2 regions of the Mesorhizobium sp. P2_E6 genome follow, and region 1 is predicted to be linked to the other one. Evidence: riboswitches for the same ligand, from Rfam matches in the RefSeq annotation. Region 1 holds a riboswitch; the other holds the start of a gene.

Region 1 (6,135 bases):
GATCGACACCAACCATCTGGGCGGAAAGCGAACCCATCGTCTGGCCGGGTTGAACGGTGACGACGCGGATATGCAGCGGCTTCAGCGCCGCCTTTTCCGCGGCACTGAGGATACGGAACGATCCGCTCACCGAACGTGCCACCGCATCCAGCGAGGTGCTGGCCGACGGCGCTGCGGTCAGCAGCCGGTAGACTTGGCCGCCGGCGCGGATCACGGCAATATCGAACTGCCACCCCTCGGCGCCGGCATGCGCGGTCGCCGCCTCGTTGCCGTTGATCGTTTCCTGCTTGACGGTGCTGTCGTCCAGCCCAGCCACCCAGCCGCTGCGGATATAGTCGGTGAGCGCCCGGTTCTTGTCGATCGAAACACCGTCGAAACGGATTGCCATGTCACCAGGCCCGGTTGCCGTCACCGCCGCCGCCGAATTGTCGATGATGAAGCCCTGCGGCACCGAGAAGGACACGCCGAGGCCCGGATGCAGGAAGGTTTCGCCGCGCACATAGCCTTCCTCGGGCGTGTCGCCATAGAGCAGGCCGTCTATGCCGGCGAGGAAGGAATCGCGGTCGCGCGTGCCGAAGCCGGGCGCGCCGAACTGGCGGGCATGGCGCTGCGCCAGATCGATACGCTGCGGCGTGTTGGGGTGGGTGGCCAGGAAGTCGAGGCTGGCGTCGGTGGCGCCGCTGATCGAGCGGAAATCGGTATAGGCCGACATCGACTGCAGGAAGCGGCCGGCGGCGAAAGGATCGTACCCGGCTTCGCCGATCGACTTGATGCCGATGGCGTCAGCCTCCAGTTCCTGGTTGCGCGAGAATTGCGCCAGTCTCAGCTTGCCGCGGATCAAGGCCGCCTTGGCGGTCGGGCTGTCGCCGAGCACATCCGAAACCACCTTGGTCGCCAGGCCTTCCTCGGCTTCCAGCTGCTGGCGCTGCAAGCCATGGTTGGCGGTGACGTGGCCCATCTCATGCGCGATGACGGCGGCAAGCTCGGCCGAATCATTGGCCAGCGCCAGCAGACCGCGCGTGATGTAGAGATAACCGCCCGGCAGCGCGAAGGCGTTGACGTTGGGCGAATTCAAAATGGTGATGCGATAGGTCTGCGTCGGATTGGCCGACACGACGGTCAGATTGCCGACCACCTTGGCGACCATGCGCTCGAGCTTGGGATCGGAATATTCGCCACCATAGGTGGCCAGGATGCGCGGATGCTGCGCCTTGGCCAGTTCGGCGAGCTTGCTGTTGGCAGCGACATTGTCGACAGTGATCGGCCTGTCGGAAGGCTGGAAGCCGGATTCCTGAACCTCGGGAGGCGTGAACATCTGGCAGCTCGCCAGCGCCACGGCAAAGCCGGCCAACGCAAGAAAGCGCGCCAGCGGATTCATTCGTAGTTTGTCAACGCCGATCGCCAGAACGGCTTCCTTTCGGGTCCCGGCGCATGACCACGAAAATCGGGGGCGATCTTCGGAAAATGTCATGCGCTATCTCAAACTGCTGCAGCATCCGTCGCGCGTCCCCTCGGGGGCGAGCGGCGGATGCTGCAGGCAAATCACGGCCTGTGCCGGACCAGTAGGGCGGACCTAGCCACACTCCTCCAGCCATGGCAAGCAAGCGCCGCATCGCCTGGAGCCGGTTTGACCGTAAATTATGTCCGCTTCCGGGCAACATCTCGTGATACGGCATCCCCGGCACCCGTGCCGATATAGCGCCGGAACACTTCCGGGCCAGCCCCGGTGAAGAATTCGTCCGCCTTGCCGGTTGCCGCGACAACGCCATTGTCCAGAAACACCACGTGCTCGCCGATTCGGCGGGCATCCTCCGGCTGGTGGGTGACGAACAGCACCGTCATGCCTCGTTCGGCATGCACCGCGGCGACCAGATCCAGCATGTCGTCGCGCAGCGCCGGTCCGAGCGAGGCGAAGGGTTCGTCGAGCAGGAGCACTGGCCGGTCGCGCACCAGGACCCGGGCCAGGGCGACGCGCTGGCGCTCGCCGCCGGAGAGTTCTCGCGGCAGGCGCTTTTCCTTGCCGGCAAGGCCGGTGCGTTCGAGCGCCTCGGCGATCGCGTCGCGGTCCGCTTCGATCAGCAGCAAGGATGGCGAGCGGCCGAGCCCGACATTCTGCTCCACTGAGAGATGCGCAAAGAGATTGTTTTCCTGGAACACCATCGACACCGGCCGCGCTGATGGCGGCTCAGCGCTGACATCGGCCCCGCCGATCAGCACGCGGCCCGACTGCGGCGCCTCGAAGCCCGCCACTAGGTTGAGCAGCGTCGACTTGCCAGAACCGCTCGGCCCCATGATGGCGGTGATTTTCGCCGCGGCGAAATCGACATCGAAAGCGAGCGACGCCTCGCCATAGCTGAACGACACCTGGTCCAGCCGCACCGGGGCGCCCTTTTCAGACCTGCTGGCCAACCCGTCAGGCATTCCGGTCCTTCTCCGTTCCCAGCCAGTGCGCCGCCATGATCAACGCGAGGCAGACCAGGCCGAGCAGCAACGCCAAGCCGGCTGCGTCCTGCGTGCGGTAGCTGCCCATGCGCGCCAACAGAAGGTAAGGCAAGGTCTGCACGGAATCACTGCCGAACAGCGCGATGACGCCGAGATCGCCGAGCGACAGCGCCATGGCGAAAGCAAAGGCGGTGGCGAGCGGCCGCCGCAGCGACGGCCAGTCGACCAGCATCAACCGGTTCCAACCCGTGATACCGAGCTGAGCACAGAGCCGTTCGTGACGCTCGCTCGCCGCATCATAGGCGGGACGAACAGCGCGCAGCGCGAACGGCATTGCCATCACCGCGTTGACGGTGACGACCATGACCGGGGCGATGGCAAAGACATCGCCGACATGGCGCAGCAACAGGAACCAGCCGGCGCCGACGACGATCGGCGGCACGACGAGGACAAAACCGGCGCCGGTATCGGCGGCGTGTTCGAGCGTCGTCTTTGCGCCGGAGCGGCGGTTCAGCGCCAGCGCCCGGCGCGCCATGGTCAGCGCCAGCGACAGCGTCACGGAAAGCAGTGCCGACAGGAAGGCGAGCACCGCGCTGGTCAGCGTCGCCTGCCGCACGACGGCCTCGCCGGCAAGCCGGCCGAGATCGGCGCCAAGCCCGGCCATCACAGTGGCCGCCATCGGTCCGACGACAAACAGCAGCGCGAACACGATGAGCACGACGTTCAGCAAGGTTTCTGTCCCATTGACGGAGAGGTAGCGGCGTGGCGCCACCGGCAGATTGGTGTCGCCGACCACATTGGCGCCAAGCCGCGTCAGCGCCAGCACGACGACAAACGTCAAGGCGATCTGCAGCAAGGTCAGCGTGACGGCCCGCGCGGGATCGAAATCGAAGCGCAGCGCCTGGTAGATGCCGACCTCCAGCGTCGTCGCGGCCGGCCCGCCGCCGAGCGTCAGCACGATCGTGAAGGATGTGATGCAGAGCATGAACACAAGCCCGGCGACACCCGGCAACGCCGCACGCAGCGTTGGCCATTCGATCAGCCGGAACGCCGGCCGCGCGCCCATGCCGAGCTGGCTGGCCAACCGCCACTGATCGGCGGGAATGGTCTGCAATGCCTCGAGGAACAGCCGCACGCTGAGCGGCAGGTTGAAGAAGACATGCGCGACGAGGATGCCCGACAGGCCATAGATGCCCGGCCAGCTCCCACCGCCGATCACCGCGAACACGCCGGCGAAATAGCCGGCACGGCCATAAAGCGCGAGAATGCCGAGTGCCGCGACGATGGCCGGCAGCGCCAACGGTACGGCGAACAGCTGCAGGATGAAGTCGCGGCCACGGAAGCGTGGATGCCGCGACAGCGCGCGCGCCACCAACAGCGCCGGCCCGACCGAAAGCAGCGTCGAGAGTGCCGCTTGCCACAGGGTGAAGCGAACGACGCGCAGCAGATAAGGATCGAAAGCCGCCCAGGCGCCGGAGAAGTCGTGAGCGCCTTCGAAAAGCAGCCCGGCAAACGCGCCGCCGATCAGCAGCGCGATGGCGCCGAGCGCGGTGATGCCGGCGGTGATGCGGGGGTCAGTTGGATGGCGCGTGGGCATGTCGCGCTACCCAACGCTGTCATGGGTGTCAATTGATTGAAATGCTTGGCTAAGGTCTAGTTCCCGCCCACCCCCCTCTGTCCTACCGGACATCTCCCCCGCAAGGGGGGAGATTGCTCGTTTCGCCACCCAGGCCAATTTCCAAAATGGCAGGAATGAGCGAGGCGACAGAACTGCCGATCTCCCTCCTTGCGAGGGAGATGGCCGGCAGGCCAGAGGGGGGTGACTTGGCACAAACATCTGGCGAAGCTTGAATCCTACTTGCTCATCGCCGCCAGCCATTCATCGACCCAGGCCTTGCGGTTGGCGGCGACCTCCTCGGGGCTGAACAGCAAGGTCTTGGTCGGCTTGACCAGTTTGTCGAAGGCCGGGTTGAGCGGCTTGTCGGTCTTGCCGGCCGGGAACATCCAGTTGGTCTCGGGGATGGCATCCTGGAATTTCGGCCCGGTCATGAAGGCCAGGAACTTTTCCGCCAGCGGGTTTTTCGCCCCTGTCGTGGTGATGCCGGCAACCTCGATCTGCAGATATTCGCCCTCTTCGAACGACGCTGCCTGGTAGCGCTCGGTGTTCTCGGCGACCATGTGATAGGCCGGCGACGTCGTGTAGGACAGCACCATCGGCGCCTCGCCCTTGGTGAACAGGCCATAGGCCTCGCTCCAGCCCGGCGTCACGGTAAGCACCTTCGACTTGAGCTTGGCCCAAGCTTCCGGCGCCTTGTCGCCATAGACCGACTTGACCCACAACAGCAGGCCGAGACCCGGGGTCGAGGTGCGCGGATCCTGGATGACGATCTTGTCGTCGGCGCTGCCTTCGACCAGGTCCTTCAGGCTCTTCGGCGGGCTCTTCAGCTTTTCGGTGTCGTAGACGACGGCGAAATAGCCATAGTCGAAAGGAACGAAAGTATCGTCGCTCCAGCCGCCCGGCACATTGACGTCGGACACCGCGCCATGCGGCGCAAACAGGCCCGTGGCCTTGGCATCGGCGGTGAGATTGGTGTCGAGCCCCAGCACGATGTCGGCCTTGGTCGATGCCCCTTCCAGCCTGACGCGGTTGAGCAGCGCGACGCCATCGGCGACAGAGACGAACTCGACATCGCAGCCGCACTCGGCTTCGAATTCCTTTTTCACAACCGGACCCGGACCCCAGTCGGCGGTGAAACTCTCATAGGTGTAGACGGTGAGCTTGTCCTTGGCCAAGGCAGGTCCGGACAGGGCCACAACCATCGCTGAGGCAAGGGAGTAGAAAAGCGTGCGCATCGGCGCCTCCTTCGTTCGAATTGAAAGGAATTGAGGCGCCGGACTGTCCGAAACGTCTAATCCCTCCGCCGGTACAAACCGGATCAGGTTCAGCGGGTTGGCGAGTTTGCCTCTCAGCCGGTCCGCGAAGATCGCGTCCGGCACCCCGTTAGAGCGTTTCGAGACATAGGCCGGGCCGATCCCTCGCGCAAGTGGCAGTTTGCCGGCCTTCCGTTTCCCGTGCCGGGCTGGTAAGGGCCACACGATATGAGCACATTCACCATCCTGCTTGGCGGCGATCTCATCCGCACGCCACGGCTCGACCACCAGGTCGAAGGCTCCCGCGTTATCGCCGCCGACGCCGGCATCGGCCATGCGCGTCTGCTGGGCCTTGTCCCGGAACTGTGGGTGGGTGATTTCGATTCCGTGCCGGCCAACCTGCCGGATGACCTCGCCGCCGTGCCCCGCCGGACCTTTCCGACGGAGAAGGACCAGACCGATGGCGAACTGGCGGTCGCCGCCGCACTGGAGCGCGGCGCGACCCGCCTGGTGCTCGCCGGCGCTTTCGGCGGCAAGCGCGCCGACCACGCCTTCCTGCATCTGGCACTTGCCCTGCGGCTGGCCGAAGCCGGAACAGCGATACTTTTGACCAGTGGCGCGCAAGAAGGCGTCCCGCTGCTGCACGCCAAAGCTGGCTTCGACTATGCCGACGGCACGTTGTTTTCTGTGCTCGGCTTTTCCGATCTTTCCGGCCTGACCGTTGCCGGCGCCAAATGGCCGCTCGACCGCGTCAAGGTGGCGTTCGGTTCGTCATTGACCATCTCCAACGAGGTCAAGGGCCGCCTCGAAATCACACTCGGC
Region 2 (6,135 bases), on a different contig from region 1:
TAGAGGGTCAGGATATTGACGTTGACCCTTGGTGGCTGCGAGACCGCGAAGAGCATGGCGGCGGCGATGTCCTCGCTCTCCAGTTGCTCCATGTCGCCCAACCTTTGCTCGACAGCCAGCCGAACATCGTCGCGCATATTGGCGGTGAACTCGGTCCTGACCGCGCCCGGCTCGATCACCGTGACGCGGATGCCGTCCTTGCCGATTTCGCGGCGCAGTGATTCGGCGATAGCGCTGGCCGCATGCTTGGTGCCGGAATAGACCACCGACGGGTGGATGTAGCGGCCGGTGCCCGACGAAACGATGACGATGTGGCCTGATCCCTGCCGTTTCATTGACGGCAGCGCCGCGTTGATCGTGTAGAGCAGACCCAGAATGTTGAGGTCGACCATCTCCCGGTATTCGCGGGTGGTGGTGTTCTGGAAGGGGGCGGCGACGCCGACACCGGCAACATTGAACAGCAGGTCCAGCCGGCCATGGCTTTCCAGCACGCGCCGGACCATGGCTGTGGCCTGCGCCTCGTCGGTGATGTCGGTCTCGATGGCCAAGGCCTCGCCGCCGTTGTCGCGGATGCGTGCCGCCAGGTCGTCGAGACGCTGCCGACGTCGCGCCGCGATGGCGACGACAGCACCTTGCTCCGCCAGCGCCAGCGCGGTTGCCGCGCCAATGCCCGAGGAGGCGCCGGTCACCAAAGCGATTTTTCCGTTGAGTTTCTGCATGTTCGTTGCTCCTGCTCAGAGGGAAATTCAGGTGTGCTCGATGCCGATGATTGCAGCCGTTCGAGGCATGTCCTCAAGCTAGGCAGCAGAAGCCATACCGAAAATGCGATAGGATGCCATCATACTCATTGGAGAATCTGGCATAATGCGAGGTAGCGACTATGCCGAGCTGAAAGCCTTTGCCGCTGTCGTGGCGCATGGCAGCTTCGCCCGTGCCGCTGAGGATCTGCGGATTTCAGCGTCGACGCTCAGCCAGACGATCCGTCAGCTCGAAACGCGGCTTGGCCTGCGCCTGCTCAACCGCACGACCCGCAGCCTCTCCTTGACCGAAGCCGGCGCGCGCCTGCATGCGCGCTTCGCGCCGGCTATGGCCGAGATGGAGGCGGCGGTCGGCGATGCGACGGCCTTGCGCGACACACCGGCCGGCGTCTTGCGCGTCCATATGCCCAGCGTTGCCGCCGCCACCTATCTGGAGCCGTTGCTTGGCCGTTTTCATGAGGTATGGCCGGACATCGTGCTCGATGTGACGATCGACGATGCCGCCGTCGATATTGTCGAGGCCGGCTATGATGTCAGCGCCAGGCTCGGCGAATTTCTCGAAGCTGACATGGTCGCGGTGGCGCTTGGCGGCACGCAGCGCCAACTCGCCGTGGCCTCGCCGGACTATATCGCCCGTTACGGATCGCCGTCGGCACCGGCCGATCTGCTCCAGCACCGCTGTATCAATTGGCGCCGGCCGGGCAGTGCCGGGCCCTACGCATGGGAATTCGCCAGAGGCGGCGAATGGTTCTCGGTCGTGGTCAATGGTCCGCTTGTCGTCTCCAGCCGCGACATGGCGATTGCCGCCGCCGTGCAGGGCGTCGGCATCGCCTTTTGGGCTGAAGACCTCGTGCGCCCGTTGATCGATGCCGGCAAGCTGGTGTCGCTGCTGGATGATTGGTGCGCGGCCTTTCCCGGTTGGTTCCTCTGCTATCAGAAGCAGCGTCATACAGCACCAACCGTACGGGCCTTCGTCGATTTCCTGCGCCATGCGCATACTGGGCGCCAGACAACGCCTGTTGGTTGAAAGTTTGTCGCTCGACGGTCCGGTTTCGCAGGCCTGGCGCAATGCTTTTGGAGGAGCACACCAAAAAAACGGCTTTCGCTTCAACTCGAATGGTGCTTTAACCCGCGCATCCACAGGGGTGCTCCGTACGGTCGGGGCTGAGAAGGGGGCGGCAAGCCCACAGACCCTAGAAGCTGATCTGGGTAATACCAGCGGAGCGAGGCGGGCGATGTTTTCAGGCGCACAGATTTCCCTATATCCCATGGCCGACGATTTCGTCGGCGTCATCCTTGGCGCGCTGGATGGGCTCGACCCCTACCGCGATCGGCTCAGGATCGAGACCGACGACATCTCGACCTTGCTGGTCGGGCCGCCCGAAGTGCTGTTTCCGGCGATGCGAGACCTGTTCGTGGCGGCGGCACGCAGCGGCAAACATTGCGTGTTGTCAGCCACCATCTCGCGCGGCTGCCCTGGCGAGCCAGATGATCCGATCTGCCGTTCCGATGCGCTTGGTGGGCCTGTCGGCCCCCTCGGCCCGCGCAAGGATGCGGCAATCGCCGCGGTGCGTGGCGCGGCTTTGACCGGCCAGCCGGCGGCAGCGCAGTTCTCGCTCTATGTGATGGGCACCGACGACCACATGGAAGAGATCTATGGCTGCATCGATTTTCTCAAGCAGTCCGGCGTCTATGAGCGCTCGAAGCATTTCTGCACGAAATTGCGCGGGGATGCCGGCGCGATCTTTTCGGCGCTGGACGAAGCCTTCTGCCGCTTCGGGCCAGGCGCCGGCCACGTAACCCTCGACGTCACGGTCTCGGCGAACAGCCCGTCGGCCAGCTGAGCGGCCGCATTCGCGACCCCGTCAAAGGTTATGCCCGTGGTCTCATCATCAGCCGCTTCGAGCCCGATCGCGAGCCTTCTTGTCAAGGCAGCACCGGCCATGATTTCGGTCGGGTTGCTGCTGCTGGCTTGGGAGCTCTATGCCACTTATTCCGGCATCAAGTCGACGACACTGCCGGCGCCTTCGCGTGTGTTCGAGCAGGCGATGCTCAATCGCGAAGCGCTGGTCGACAATGCCATTCCGACCATCCGGGCCACGCTGATCGGCTTTGCCTTTTCGCTCAGCGCGGCCTTTGCGCTGTCGATGCTGGTCGACTTCTTCCGGCCGCTGCGGCGTGCGCTGTTTCCCGTCTTCATTGTCAGCCAGACCTTGCCGCTGGTGGCGATCGCGCCGCTGGTGGTGCTGTGGTTCGGCTTCGGGTTGATGCCCAAGATCATGCTGGTGGCGCTGGTCACCTTCTTTCCGATGCTGGTGGCGCTGGTGCAGGGCTACGAGGCGACGGAGGCCGAGATCGGGCAGATGCTGCGCGCCATGGGGGCAGGGCGCTGGCGCGTCTTCTTGTTGGCGCGACTGCCCTCGGCGCTGCCCTATTTCTTCGCCGGCCTGAGGATCTCCATCACCTATGCCGTGGTCGGCGCCATCTTCGCCGAATATGCCGGTGCCGCGAAGGGGCTGGGCATCTACATGCTCAACGCCAAGAACAATTTCCGCCCCGATCTGGTGCTGGCCGCCGTCGGTGTCAGCGCCGCGCTCACGCTCACTCTGTTTGGGCTGACGGTGCTCCTGCAGCGCCTTGCCATGCCCTGGGAACGGGCCGCCGGCCAGCACCCCGCCGGGACGGGGCCGTGGCGATGAGCCGGCTCGAACTGCGGCATGTGCGCAAGGCATTTGGCCGGCTCGACGTGCTCGCCGACATTTCGCTCAGCGTCGGTGCCGGTGAATTCGTCTCCATGCTCGGGCCGTCGGGCGCTGGCAAGTCGACGCTGTTCCAGCTTCTGACCGGCGCGCAGCACGGCGAGGGCGAGATGTTCTTCGACGGCACGCCGCTCGACGACCACGGCAGGCATTTCGCCTTTATGCCGCAGCGTGACGCGCTGATGCCGTGGCGACGCATCCTCGACAACACGACGCTTGGGCTCGAAGTGCAAGGCATCAGGCGCAAGGCGGCGCGGGCGCGCGTTGCGCCGCTGTTTGCCGAGTTCGGGCTTGCCGGCTTCGAACGGCATTTTCCGGCGCAGCTTTCGGGCGGCATGCGCCAGCGCGCGGCGCTGTTGCGCACCGTGGTGCAGGAGCGCGACATGCTTTTGCTCGATGAACCGTTCGGCGCGCTCGATGCACTGACCCGCACCGCCATGCAGCGCTGGCTCGAGCAGATGTGGCGGCGCCATCGCTGGACGGCACTGTTGATCACCCACGATGTGCGCGAAGCCGTCTTCCTGTCCGACCGCATCTATGTGCTGTCGGCGCGTCCGGCCAGCATCGTCCGCGAAATCAAGGTGCCGCTGCCGCGCCCGCGCAGCCTTGGCGGCGCTGACGCGTTGCAGACAAGCGCAATCGAGGCCGAGATACTCGACATCCTGCTCAACCCCGAGCCCAACCCGCACTCATCCAAAGGACACGACCATGACTGACTTGACGCGCCGGCAGGCCTTGTTGCTCACCCTTGTCTCCGGTCTTCCGCTGGTGGCCGGAGCTGGCCATGCCCAAGCACAATCGGCTGCGCAAAAGGTCACCGTCGCCCTCGACTGGACGGTCAACACCAACCACATCGGGCTGTTCGTCGCCCGCGACAAAGGGTTCTATTCCGAAGCCGGGCTCGAGGTCGACATCCTGCCCTACAGCGATACCGGTGCCGGCACCCTGGTCGCCAACCGCGTCGCCGATTTCGGCATCAACGGCACCATCAGCCTGTTCACCCAGAAAACCGCCGGAGCCGACCTGAAGGGCGTCTATGCCGTCGTGCAATCCGAAACCGGCCGGCTGGTGTTCAACGCGGCACGCAGCGAGATAAAAAGTCCGAGGAACCTTGACGGCCTGACCTATGGCGGCTTCGGCAGCGCCTGGGAAAACGCCCTGATCGGCACCATCATCCGCCACGATGGCGGTAAGGGCAATTTCGAGACGGTGACACTCGGCACTTCAGCCTATGAAGCGCTGGCCAACGGTTCGGTCGATTTCACGCTGGAGGTCTCGACCTGGGAAGGTGTCGAAGCCGGGTTGAAAGGCGTCAAGCAGCGCAGCTTCGTCTACGCCGACTATGGCGTGCCTGATGAGCACACGACCCTGATCTCCTCGAGCGAGGCCTATCTCCAGGCAAACCCCAAACCTGCGGCCGCCTTCGTCCAAGCGACGCGGCGCGGCTACCAATTCGCCGTCGACCATCCCGATGCGGCTGCCGCACTTCTGATCGCCGCCAATAAGGACACATTGACAAATCCGGCGCTGATCGAAGCCTCGCTGAAGGCACTGATCGATGGCCACTATTTGCGCGGGGACAATGGCGCAATCGGCACGATGGATCCGACCAAGATGCACGCGATTGGCGACTACCTCTTCGCTGCGGGCATTCTGCGCGATGCCGATGGCAAAGTTCTGACGCAACGCCCTGAATTCGCGGAGTACTTCAGCAACTCAACTCTGGGGTAGGGAGCCTATCTGATTCTCGAAACTTCGAAGGACTCGCGTGGCGTGGCAGCTTCCCGTCAAACGCGCACGCATTGGCAGATTCCAGCTAATTCCTCGCGATCTCGTAGAGCAGAGTGGTTATGCCGCCCGGGTTCACCCTGCAGCGACAAAGCGGCTGCGTAGAGTTTCGCCACGCGACAGGTGGCTCCGGTTTCCCGCGACATGACATGGTTGAGCACGGCCAATTGTGCACGCAGCGCCTCGGCGGCTTTGCTGTGGAGCCGAAGACAGCAGAGACGCGTATCTTTGCCTGGGGCCGGAGACATCCTGCTCGTGTTTCGCACGATCGTTGAAGGCGTTCGCTGGCGTCCGGAGACACATAAGCGCTTTGCTGCCGATCTGATCTTCTTGATTAACCGTACGGCAATGGTTGCGTGCAAAGGTCGCCCCGAGGGATAACCGGGTGCTTGGCCTTGCTCATGTCAAAAATTGAAACCCTTTCGCACGTCAACGACGAAGGGATTTTGTCCGCAGCCCGAAAGCGGGAAATCCTGGTCGACCTGCGGGAAGGCTTCTTTCGGCTCTGCTCGCTGGCTTTCGCGGGGCTGTTTGTCTATCGCGGCATACACCACCTCATGCTCGACCCGACCCGTATCAATGTGGCACTGGTGGCGACGTCCGAGATCCTAACCTTTACCTGGCTGCTTTTGTCGCGGCGGCCGCAGGTTCGCGACTGGAACCCGCTCACGGTGATCGTATCCGTGATTGCCAGCTTCGGTGTCGGCTTCATCACCTTCGAGCCGGGCGTTGCCATCATCCCGGTCTATGTCGCCGCGCCGCTGCAAGCCCTGGCGTTGAGTTTCGTGATCTGGGGCAAGGCATCGCTGGGGCGTTCGTTCGCCATTCTG

The links. Region 1 has a riboswitch for thiamine pyrophosphate ahead of thiB (thiamine ABC transporter substrate binding subunit). Riboswitches for the same ligand answer to the same signal wherever they lie in the genome.
Region 2: it holds a riboswitch for thiamine pyrophosphate, as region 1 does, so the genes downstream of both, AC1D08_RS10715 (YkoF family thiamine/hydroxymethylpyrimidine-binding protein) here and thiB (thiamine ABC transporter substrate binding subunit) in region 1, are expected to answer to the same signal.

Annotation. Positions count from the first base shown of each region.
Region 1 covers NZ_JBFUEQ010000006.1:12,259-18,393, reverse strand. Annotated here, with positions in the region: gene AC1D08_RS16015 (M48 family metalloprotease) at 1-1,378, opposite strand, end outside; gene thiQ (thiamine ABC transporter ATP-binding protein) at 1,639-2,421, opposite strand; gene thiP (thiamine/thiamine pyrophosphate ABC transporter permease) at 2,414-4,039, opposite strand; gene thiB (thiamine ABC transporter substrate binding subunit) at 4,297-5,295, opposite strand; TPP riboswitch at 5,339-5,453, opposite strand; gene AC1D08_RS15995 (thiamine diphosphokinase) at 5,542-6,135, shown strand, end outside.
Region 2 covers NZ_JBFUEQ010000004.1:15,513-21,647, reverse strand. Annotated here, with positions in the region: gene AC1D08_RS10725 (SDR family oxidoreductase) at 1-719, opposite strand, end outside; gene AC1D08_RS10720 (LysR family transcriptional regulator) at 865-1,785, shown strand; TPP riboswitch at 1,890-2,003, shown strand; gene AC1D08_RS10715 (YkoF family thiamine/hydroxymethylpyrimidine-binding protein) at 1,994-2,602, shown strand; gene AC1D08_RS10710 (ABC transporter permease) at 2,702-3,457, shown strand; gene AC1D08_RS10705 (ABC transporter ATP-binding protein) at 3,454-4,233, shown strand; gene AC1D08_RS10700 (ABC transporter substrate-binding protein) at 4,226-5,248, shown strand; gene AC1D08_RS10695 (methyltransferase family protein) at 5,752-6,135, shown strand, end outside.